DNA from 3 places in the Nocardia sp. NPDC006044 genome. Region 2 is predicted to be linked to each of the others. Evidence: riboswitches for the same ligand, from Rfam matches in the RefSeq annotation. Region 2 holds a riboswitch; each other region holds the start of a gene.
The links. Region 2 has a riboswitch for cobalamin ahead of ACFYO1_RS12175 (methylenetetrahydrofolate reductase). Riboswitches for the same ligand answer to the same signal wherever they lie in the genome.
Positions count from the first base shown of each region.

Region 1: it holds a riboswitch for cobalamin, as region 2 does, so the genes downstream of both, ACFYO1_RS40310 (CbtB-domain containing protein) here and ACFYO1_RS12175 (methylenetetrahydrofolate reductase) in region 2, are expected to answer to the same signal.
Region 3: it holds a riboswitch for cobalamin, as region 2 does, so the genes downstream of both, ACFYO1_RS25075 (FecCD family ABC transporter permease) here and ACFYO1_RS12175 (methylenetetrahydrofolate reductase) in region 2, are expected to answer to the same signal.

Region 1 covers NZ_JBIAID010000006.1:210,126-213,633, reverse strand. Annotated here, with positions in the region: gene ACFYO1_RS40325 (OsmC family peroxiredoxin) at 139-579, shown strand; gene ACFYO1_RS40320 (hypothetical protein) at 639-1,130, opposite strand; gene ACFYO1_RS40315 (CbtA family protein) at 1,166-1,954, opposite strand; gene ACFYO1_RS40310 (CbtB-domain containing protein) at 1,999-2,193, opposite strand; cobalamin riboswitch at 2,220-2,375, opposite strand; gene mhuD (mycobilin-forming heme oxygenase MhuD) at 2,454-2,768, opposite strand; gene ACFYO1_RS40300 (alpha/beta fold hydrolase) at 2,862-3,508, shown strand, end outside.
Region 2 covers NZ_JBIAID010000001.1:2,593,952-2,597,459, forward strand. Annotated here, with positions in the region: gene ACFYO1_RS12170 (NADP-dependent oxidoreductase) at 1-504, shown strand, start outside; gene ACFYO1_RS12175 (methylenetetrahydrofolate reductase) at 608-1,609, opposite strand; cobalamin riboswitch at 1,745-1,878, opposite strand; gene ACFYO1_RS12180 (helix-turn-helix domain-containing protein) at 2,110-2,997, shown strand; gene ACFYO1_RS12185 (hypothetical protein) at 3,290-3,508, opposite strand, start outside.
Region 3 covers NZ_JBIAID010000003.1:85,311-88,818, forward strand. Annotated here, with positions in the region: gene ACFYO1_RS25065 (ABC transporter substrate-binding protein) at 1-504, opposite strand, end outside; gene ACFYO1_RS25070 (alpha/beta fold hydrolase) at 591-1,760, opposite strand; cobalamin riboswitch at 1,823-1,959, shown strand; gene ACFYO1_RS25075 (FecCD family ABC transporter permease) at 1,990-3,021, shown strand; gene ACFYO1_RS25080 (ABC transporter ATP-binding protein) at 3,183-3,508, shown strand, end outside.

The sequences.
Region 1 (3,508 bases), on a different contig from region 2:
ACTGATTTCGTATGAACATGGGTAACTCGCCGGGTACGGGGTAACGTGACCCGCGCCTCACTGTCGGCCGCCAGCGCACCCGCGGTGGCACCTGAATCTGGCCTGAATACTCGGAGAGGCGGACTAGGAAGGATCGTGATGCCTACACGTACCGCGCGTACTGCTTGGACCGGCACTCTGCAGGAGGGGTCGGGGCAGGTCGAGCTGGCCAGCTCCGGCGTCGGCAAGTACGACGTGTCGTTCCCGAAGCGTTCGGCCGACGACGCCGACGGCACCACCAGCCCGGAGGAGCTCATCGCGGCGGCGCACTCGTCCTGCTACGCGATGGCGCTCTCGGCGCAGATCGGCAACGCGGGCGGCACCCCGGAGAGCCTCGACGTGAGCGCCGACGTGACCCTCGGGCCGGATCCGGCCGGCGGCTTCCGGATCAGCGGAATCAAGCTGACCGTGCGCGGCAAGGTCTCCGGCATCGACGCCGACGCGTTCGCCGCCGCTGCCGAGGCCGCCAAGGCCGGGTGCCCGGTCAGCAAGGCCCTGGCCGGCGTCGACCACATCCAGCTGGACGCGGCCCTCGCGTAATCGCTTGGTTCCCCGCACATCCCCGGATGTGCGAGGAGCCATGTGATGATGCGAAATGTTCAGGCGCGGCGAAAGAATCGGCGCGCCGCCGGGTGATACATCGCCGGGACGGCGACCAGCACCGCGACCACGTGGATCGTGCGGAACCCGCCGATCACCACGGATTCGACGGTGAGACGCGCGAACAGGTCGCCGAACTTGTCCGCGGACAACAGTGCCGCCAGCGGTTCGATGATCAGCGAGAGCAGGCCGATCACGCCGATGCCGAAGGTCAGCAGGAGCCGCGCCCAGCGGGCGCCGTGCGTCATCCGGATCGCGACGACGAGCACGACCAGGTAGATCCCCAGCCGCACCGCGAGTCCGGTGGCCAGGCCGGCCATGTCGACCTCGTCGCGCTCCAGCAGCAGCGCGGCCTGTTCGACGGCCTCGGCCACGCCGGCCAGCAGCGCGACCACGAAGCCGACGAACGCGACGAGGACGGCGCGCGGTGGTTGCGCGGGTGCGCCCGAACGCAGCGGTGCGGGCCAAAGGGAAAGGACAGTGCCGGTCATGACACCGACACTGCCCCTCGTCTCGTGGATGCGGATCAGCCCGCGGTAGCGACCGACCCTCGTACCGGAGTATCACCGCGCGTGGCGAATTCGCTGAGCGCGGCGAAGCCGAGGGCCAGACAGGCCCACAGCGTGGCGGTCTCGCCGAGCGAGGCCGCCCGGAACTGCCACAGCAGCGTCGCCGGGAAGTCCGCCTTCACCTCGTTGACGCCGGGCAGCAGGACATAGCCCACGATGGTGACCAGAACGAACGCGGCCACCCCGCCGATCAGCCGCACGGTGCTCAGCTGACCGCGCAGCGCCTTGTAGACGTACACGCCGATACCGACGGCCGCCAGGCCGAGCAGCACCGCCGCCACCCAGAGCAGGGTGCGCTGATTGATCGTCTCCGGGTCACCCACCGCGGGCGGGTTCGCCGGGTACTTGAAGAACGGCACCGCCACGATCGCGGCCCAGCCACCCAGCCCGAGCGCGAGCGCGAGTTTCGGCCCGGACAGCGTGCTGTAGCGCCGGGCGACGTTCGCGACCGAGGCGAAGATCGCGCCGAGCGCGAGACCGGCCAGGCCGAGGGCGAGGAACTGTCCCGCCTTCTGCCCGGTGCGGCTCACCAGGGGTTCTTCCTCGTCGCCGTGCGAATGTCCGCCGCTCGCCTCCGCTTCCGCGCCGGGCGCGTGCTGCGCCGCCGCGGAATTGGCTTCCTCGATGGCGATCGCGGCGTTGATCTTCGATTCACCGACGAAGAAGCCGACCGACGCGGCCAGCAGGCCCGCGATGAGACCGGCCAGCAGACCGCGCAGCAGCAGGGTCTTCAGCGAACCGGTCAACGGGAACGCAGCGGGTGGATCCTGAGAAACGGCAGCCGACGAAGTCAGTGGCACGGAAGCCCCAGCAGGTGCCGTCCATCGTGCATCAGCTCGTGCAGGTACATCCCGCTGCGCGAGATGACGCCCTGATCGAAGCCGACCAGGTACAGCGTGAGCAGTGCGAGAAGAACGACGCCTACTGTGACGAGCACAGTGGCCAGAGTTTCGTTTGCCCGGCTCGGCGAATGCACGATAGCCATGCGGTCCTCCTAGGGATGCGCGTCCCGTCGAATGGGTGCGAAGATGCCGGTGTCTGGCTTTCCGGCACCCAGGGACCCGGTGCATGGAACACAGTGGCGCGACCGCTCCGGAATTTCACCGGATTACCGCATCACCCTCGCGTTTTGTCATTCGAACTGTGACACCTGGAGGCACCCGCCGTCAACACGACCAGCACGGTCGCGCCCCGGCGTCGGGCGAGTCGCCGGACGGTTCGGCCCGCCCGGCGTGGGTGGCCGGGTCAGCCCGCGGGCTTGGCCGCCACGTCCAGCACGACCTCGAACTCCAGCAGCGACGCACCGGTGGACACCGGCTTCTGCCGCTCGCCCGCGTGCGCTTCGCGCGCCGGGCCGTCCCGCCACGCGGCGAACGACTCTTCCGAATCCCACTGGGTGACAACGAAGTACCGGTTGTCCCCGGCGACCGGCCGGAGCAGCTGGAAACCGAGGAAACCCGGCGAGCCCTCCACCGCGTGCGCCCGGTGGGCGAACCGCTTCTCCAGCTCGGGGCCCGCGCCCTCGGGAACCTCGATCGCGTTGATCTTCACAACAGCCATGCGCTCGACAATACGACCCGCGCGCGAGTGCCCGGTATGGGCCGTATCGGGGGTTGTGCGCACCTGTCGGCGCGGCCCGGCAGAATCGGCGGAGTGTTGCATGACGAAGGCGGAGCGGGTGTGCCCATCCTGCTGTTGCACGGACTGATGGGCAGCGCCAGGACCTGGCACGACCAGCTGGACTGGCTGCGCGACTACGGCCACGTCTTCACCTTCGACGCGGCCGGGCACGGCAGGCCCGCCCCGGACGAGCTGACCACCGAGGCGTTCGTCGCCGATCTGGCCGCCGCGACCGCCGGCATCACCGAACCGATGGTGCTGATCGGGCATTCGATGGGCGCGCTGCACGGCTGGGTGTTCGCCGCGACGCACCCGGGCCGGGTGCGGGCGCTGGTGATCGAGGACATCGCCCCGGACTTCACCGGCCGGACGGCGACGGACTGGGCGGCGATGATCGAGGCGTGGCCGCAACCGTTCCCGGACGCGAACGCGGTGCTGAGATTCTTCGGGCCGGTCGCCGGGCGGTATTTCCTGAACTCGTTCGAGCATGGACCGGACGGCTACCGGCTGCATGGGTCGGTGACGACATTCCGCGACATCTCCGAGGAGTGGGGCAGTCGCGATTTCTGGCCGCAGTGGCACGCCATCCGGGTGCCCGCGCTGCTGCTCGAGGGCGAGCACACGATCACCCCGGCCGGCCAGATGCGGCAGATGGCCGAGACGCATCCCGATGCCGAGCA
Region 2 (3,508 bases):
AAGGCGTTGGGCGCCACGGTGATCGGCATCGCGGGTGGTCCGGAGAAGTGCCGGATGCTGACCGAGGAGTTCGGTTTCGACCTGGCGATCGATTACCGCAGCGAGAATGTGCTGCGGCGGCTGCGCGAACTCGCGCCCGGCGGTGTCGATGTCTTCTTCGACAATGTCGGCGGGGAGATACTCGATGCCGCGCTGGCCAACCTGCGCCGGGGCGCCCGGATCGTCATCAGCGGCGCGATCGCGTCGTACAACGCGGCCAAGCCACCGCCGGGACCGTCCCGCTACATGTCGTTGCTGGTGTTCCGGGCGTCCATGACGGGGTTCGTCGTGTTCGACTACGCGGACCGCTACGGAGAAGCCATCGCGCAGATCTCGAAATGGCTGGCCGAGGGCAAGATCAAGCCGCGCGAGCATGTCGTCGAGGGCGGAGTCGAGCGATTCGGCACGACCCTCGAGATGCTGTTCACCGGTGCGAACACCGGCAAGTTGTTGCTGGCTGTCTGAACACGTATGCCGGCCCCGTTCGATCACCCACGCGAGCAACCCACGCGGGTGATCGAACATCAGCGGCGACTCGACCGAGCGAGGCCACCGCCCGGCCGCGGCATCAGGCGCTGAGCGGCGCGGCGGTGACCTCGTAACCGAGGTTGGTGAGCACCTCGGTGGTCGCCTTGGCGAAATTGAGCGTGATGAAATGCAGGCACGGCGCCCCCTCGTCGATGAGGCGCTGGGCCATCTCGGTGGCGATCTCGATGCCGGCCGCACGCACTGCGGCGCGGTTCTCCTCGGCGCCGGTGCCCGCCGCGGCGCGCAGCCGCCGCATGATCGACTCGGGCAAGGCGCGGCCGCTGAGTTCCTCGGCGCGCGCGATGGTGCGCAGGGAGGTGATGGGCATCAGTTCCGGGATGATCGGTTTCGCGCCTTGCTCGGCGTCGGCGGCGGCGACGCGATCGCGAAGGCGCAGATAGTGATCCACCTCGAAGAACATCTGGGTGATCGAATAGTCCGCTCCGGCACGGAGTTTCGCGGCCAGGAACTGCGCATCGGTGGGCAGGTCGGGGGACTGATGGTGCCCCTGCGGGAACGACGCGACGCCGACGTTGAAGTCGCCGAGATCCCGCACGATGCGCACCAATTCCTCGGCGTACTCGACCCCCTCGGGGTGCCTGTGCCATTCGCCGAGCGGATCGCCGGGCGGGTCACCGCGCAATACCAGAATGTTGCGGATGCCGCAGTCGGCGTAGGAGCCGACCAGCGCGCGCAACTCGGCGATGCTGTGCCCGACCGCCGTCAGGTGCGCGACCGGCAGCAACGTGGTCTGCTGAGCTAGCTGTCCGGTGATCCGGGCGGTGCGGTCCTTGGTCGAACCACCCGCGCCGTAGGTCATCGAGACGAACGCCGGATGCATGCGCTCGAACTCCCGCACCGTGCGCCAGAGCCGAGCCTCGCCGGCGGTGTCGCGCGGCGGATTGAACTCCACCGAGAACGGCACCCGCGCCCCCGAATGGATGCGCAGGCTGTCGACGACCGACGGGACGCCGGAGACTGCCGGTGTGAGGTGAGTAGGGAGCCCGTGATTCGAACGGTCACGTCCGGGGATGGAATGCATGGATGAACTCCAGGTCAGCGGCCAGTGGCCGCCGCCGATAACGAGTCGACACCGAGGAGCCCCATGAAGCATCGATCCCGTGCCCGGGTCTGCTCGGCGTCGCGCTCGATCCACGAGGCGACGACCGCCGGATACGGTGTACCCGGCACAATCGGCAGGTCTGCGGGCTCATGGGCACCGACCCGAGCTCGGGTGCGGTCCCGGAGTTTCACCGAGTTCCTCTCACCGGCCACACGCTGACGCGCGAGACCGATTCGACGCCATCGCGCGGATCAGGGGCTCCTCGACTCCGCCTCCGGCGAACCAGTTGCACTCGCGAATATAGCGAAGTCCTCTGGGATCACCAAGGATGAGGGGTCGTCGCGGCGCGGTGACGCGCCGCGGAATCAAACCGCGGGTCGGTTTGCGGAGCGCAGGATATCATCTAACCGACGCGGTGTGGTGCGAGACGGAAATGGGCGCGATACCGCTGCTAGTCGTCGAGAAGCGGGGTAGAGGTCATGGTCGCGGAACCGGTCCGGATCACCGGGATCGACGCGCGGGTCGCCGAGCGCGGTCCGACCGCGCTGCGGATCGCAATCGGTGGTCAACTGCGCAAGCTGCGCGAAGCCAAAGGCATCACGCCGGTCGCGGCCGGCAATCACATCCGTGGTTCGCACGCCAAGATCAGCAGGCTCGAACTCGGCCGGACCGGTTACAAGGATCGCGATATCCGGGATCTGCTGACGCTCTACGGCGTCACCGATCCGGACGAGCGCGAGATGTTCCTGGACTTGGCGCGCAAGGCGAATCAGCCCGGCTGGTGGCACCGCTACAGCGATCTGCTGCCACCCTGGTTCGAGACCTATCTCGGCCTCGAGGGCGCCGCCCAGTCGATCAGAACCTTTGAGGGACAACTGGTTCCGGGTCTGCTGCAAACCGAGGACTACACCCACGCGGTGATCGAGGTCAGTCAGCAGAACGCCGAGGCGGCGCGCCGGGTGGAGCTGCGCGCGAAGCGCCAGGAGATCCTCGACCTGCCGGACGGGCCTAGATTGTGGGCGGTGCTGGACGAGGCCGTGCTGCACCGGCCGATCGGCGGCCGGAAGGTACTGCGCGAGCAGATCGAGCACCTGGTAAAGGTCTCGCACAAGCAAGGAGTGACAATCCAGGTGCTGCCCTTCTCCGCAGGCGTCCACGCGGCCGCGGGCAGCTCGTTCACCCTGCTCCGCTTCGCCGAACAGGAACTCCCCGACATCGTCTACCTCGAGCAACTGACCAGTGCCTTCTACCTGGACCGCAGCGACGACCTCGAGGTCTACCGCGACGTGATGGATCAGGTTGCGGTGCAAGCCGAAACACCGGAACGATCACGCGCCCTGATGATCGCGGCAGCCGCGCGACTCTGAGCGGCCGCCCCGGATCTCGCCCGGTTCCGTAGGCGGTCAAACCGTCTGCCGAATCACTGATCGCCGACGTCAGGTCGATACGCCGATCAGGGAGCGTCGCCGAGTTCGCCGGACGTACTCGCGCCCTTGTCATGCGTTTGGGGGAGTGTGCGCCGGGGGTGCTTGTGTCAGCATTGTTTTGGCACAGGCAACTTCGAGGGGGGCACGTGCGGAACCGTTCTGGCCCAGTTGTATTGGGCGTGGTGGTGCTGGGGGCGTCGGTGTGGGCGGCGTGCGGCAGTGAATCGGCTGATCAGGACAGATCGTCTACACCGCGGGCGCCCTCGACGTCATCGGTCGTCGTTGCGTCCGACCAAGCGTCGGTGACGCCGTCGCCCGGGGTGTCGCCGCTGACACCGGCGACGACGAAACAGAAGTTGATCATTTCGACGCCGCCACTGGTGACATCGTCGAATCCGGTTGTCGTCTCGACGGAGCCGGTGACACCGACGTCGCCGAGACCGATACCGAT
Region 3 (3,508 bases), on a different contig from region 2:
CTGCTGGGCGGTGCCCTCGGCGTAGGCGATCTTCTTGCCCTTCAGATCCGCGAGCGTGCTCACCGATTTGCCCGGCGCGACAGCGAGTTTCAGCGCGGCGGGACTGGTCTGGTAGGCCGCGACGATCGGCACGTCCTGCCCGGCGATCAGCGCGTGGATCGGCGGGACGTCGCCCACCCACGCCACGTCGGCGGCTTCGGCGCGGAAGGCCTCGAGAATGGCCGGGCCGCCGACGAAATTGGCGAACTCGGCCTTGAACGGGAGCTTGTCCAGCTCGCCGGAGATTCGGAGCACCTGTTGCAGGCGCTCGGACTGGTCCGCGAGGACCAATGTGGTTCCAGCTGGAACTTCAACGGGCAGTGGCGTATCCGCCGCGACGGGACCGGCCGGCTTGTCGCTGTTCGCGCAGCCGGTGAGTCCGAGGGTCGCAACGGCTGCCACGGCGAGCAATGCGGCGGTGGTGCGGCCAGGGCGGCCGAACAGAAACGTGCGTGGTCGGTACATAGACGGATTCAAACAAGACAAAACCGGCCCGAACACCGTTTGTCTCAGCCTGGTTCGAACTGCTCGGCACGGTGCCCGGTGCGGTATCAGCGCGGCGCGGCCGCGACCGCCGTCTCCCGCACCTGCGCCTGATAGCGCTGGATGAACGGCAGGATCTGCTGATCGATGAAGGTGTTGTATTCGATCGGCCGCTGCATCGGGTTGGCGTGCCCGGTGTTTCGCGCGAGCACCACCGACAGCGTGCCATCCACACCGCCGGACTCCTCGATCAGCACCCGATGCGAGTACTCGACATCGACCACCCGATCCCGGTCCGGATCGCGCGGCCGGATGAAAACGATAGCGGGGCGCGGCTTTCCGTCCGCCGGGGCGGCCAGCGCGCGCAGATCGCCCGTCGCGCCGCCGGCCACGATCGCGGTGAACTGCGCCTCGATCAGGCCGTTGCTCGCCGCGTTGCGGGAGAAGATCTTCTCCCGCAACACCTCCTGGAGAACTTCACCGAACTCGGCGAAGCGGATGCCGGGCGGTATCCCACCGCCGCCGTGGGAGAGGAAACGATCCCGGCGCGCATAGGTTTCCACCGCGAGCCGCAGCAGCCGGCTCTCGCGCGCACCGGGCAGCCAGCGCATCCAGCGCACCATGTCCTCACCCGCGCCGCGGCTTTCCGGCCGGACCGCGTTCAGGTCCACCGGCGTGCAGTCCAGGATCACGCCGACCAAGCGGCGGTCGCTGTCCAGGTGGATGTGTTTGGCGACCTCCAGCGCGATCACCCCGCCCATGCTGTGCCCGACCAGCACCACGTTCTTCAGGCCGGACAGCTCCGCGGCGCGCACGATCAGGTCGGCGATCACCTTGGTGTCGATACCTTCGTTGTCGTAGCGGATCGCCCACACCACGCCCATCCCGCGCAGCGAGGGCAGCGCGGCGGCGGTCGAGCTGGCGTCCAAGCCGCCGAGGCCGACCATGTCCACCACCACGGTGTCCCAATTCTTGGGATCGGCAGGGGCGGCGACGGGCAGGATCGCGGGGTCGGTGCGCGCCAGGCGCGCTTGCTCGGGTTCGACATCGAAGGTCAGGTACTGGGCGAAGACGACGAGTATGGCAGCAAGCAATACGACCACCCGCAGCACTGCCGACCTGGTCCGGCGCAACGTCTTCCACTCGTGCCACAGGCTGGTGTCCCGTAGCCGGGCTTTGCGTCGCGCGTCGTCCCAGTCCGTGACAGTGGACGGGTGCCGGTCATCGAACGGCGACATCTTCCCCACCGTACGTAAGGGTGTGGATGGTCGCCATTGCGCGCACAACCCTGGCGACAGGGTTAACCCGACCGACCGGTAGAGTTCGTCCGTCATCCCTGGCGGGTGCGAGAATCCGGTGCAATCCCGGAACGGTCGCGCCACTGTGATCGCCCTCACCGGCGAGAGTCAGACCTCCCCTGCCAGGACAACTCTGGAGAGGCCGCGACTTGCCTGTGGAGCACTACTGATGAGCCGTGTGCGTTCGGCGCTCATCTTTCCCCTGCTCGGGGTGCTATTGATCGGCGCGATGGTGCTTGCCACCGGATTCGGGGCGGAGACGCTGCCGGTTTCCTCGGTGCTGGAGGTGCTTCGGCAGCGCGTCACCGGGCAGGCGCCTACCGATTTCGGGCTCGACACCATCGTGTGGCAGTTGCGGGTGCCGCGCACGGTGCTCGCGGCGATCGTCGGGGCGGGGCTGGCGCTGGCCGGGGCGGCGATGCAGACGCTGGTGCGGAACCCGCTGGCCGATCCCTATCTGCTCGGGGTGTCTTCGGGGGCGGGGGTAGGGGCGGCCGCGGTCATTACGTCCGGGTTGTTCGCCGGCGCCGGGGTGTGGGCGCTGTCCGGCGGGGCGTTGATCGGGGCGTTCGTCGCGGCGGGCCTGGTGTTCCTCATCGCGGTGGCGCAGGGTGGGTTGACGCCGTTGCGGTTGGTGCTCACCGGGACGGTGCTCGGATCCGCGTTCGCGGCGTTGAGCAGCTATCTCATTTTCCGGCGTCCCGATCCGGGCGCGGCCCAGTCGGTGCTGTTCTGGTTGCTCGGCAGTCTCGCCGGGGCGGACTGGACGCGAATCGCGTTGCCGCTCAGCGTGGTCGTGATCGCCGGGGTCGCGCTGCTCGCCGCGAACGGCTGGCTGGACGCGTTGACCGTCGGCGCGGATACCGCTGCGTCACTGGGTGTTCCGGTCAAGCAACTGCGTATCGGATTGTTCCTGCTGCTCGCGGTGCTGGTCGGGGTGCTCGTCGCGGTCTCCGGGGGTATCGGCTTCGTCGGTCTGGTCGTCCCGCATGCCGCCCGCCTGCTCGTCGGGCCGCGCCACCGCACCCTGCTGCCCGCCTGCGCGCTGTGCGGAGCGCTGTTCCTCGTCGTCGCCGACGCCGCTACCCGAATCTTGGTTCGCCCCACCGAGATCCCGGTCGGCGTGCTGACCGGGTTGATCGGCGCGCCGGCCTTCCTGATCCTGATGGGGCGTCGGCGCTATCGGTTCGGTGAAGCATGAACCTTCGCAACGATCATCGAGCACCACTCGATCGCACGTCGGACACGGCACACGGCGAGACTCGCGGCAATGGTGCGGCAGTCGAAGCGCGAAGTGCTGCCGGGACATTGGAGGCGCGCGGGCTCGCGTGCGCTGCCGGTCGGCGGACCGTAATCACCGATATGACCTTCGCGATCCAGGCCGGCGAGACGATCGGGATCGTCGGCCCGAACGGCACCGGAAAAACCACGTTGCTACAGACGCTGGCCGGAGTGCGGCGACCCGTGCGCGGCGAAGTGATCGCGGACGGGCAAGTCCTGCACCAGATATCGTCGCGCCGTCGAGCACGCACCGTCGCCATGGTGGCACAGGACGAACGCCCGCCCGCCGACCTGCGTGCGGGCGAGGTCGTCGCACTGGGCCGCACGCCATACCTGCCGCCGTGGGGCGCGGGTTCCCCGCGCGAACAACAGGTCATCCAGGATGCCTTGGCCGCCGTCGACCTGAC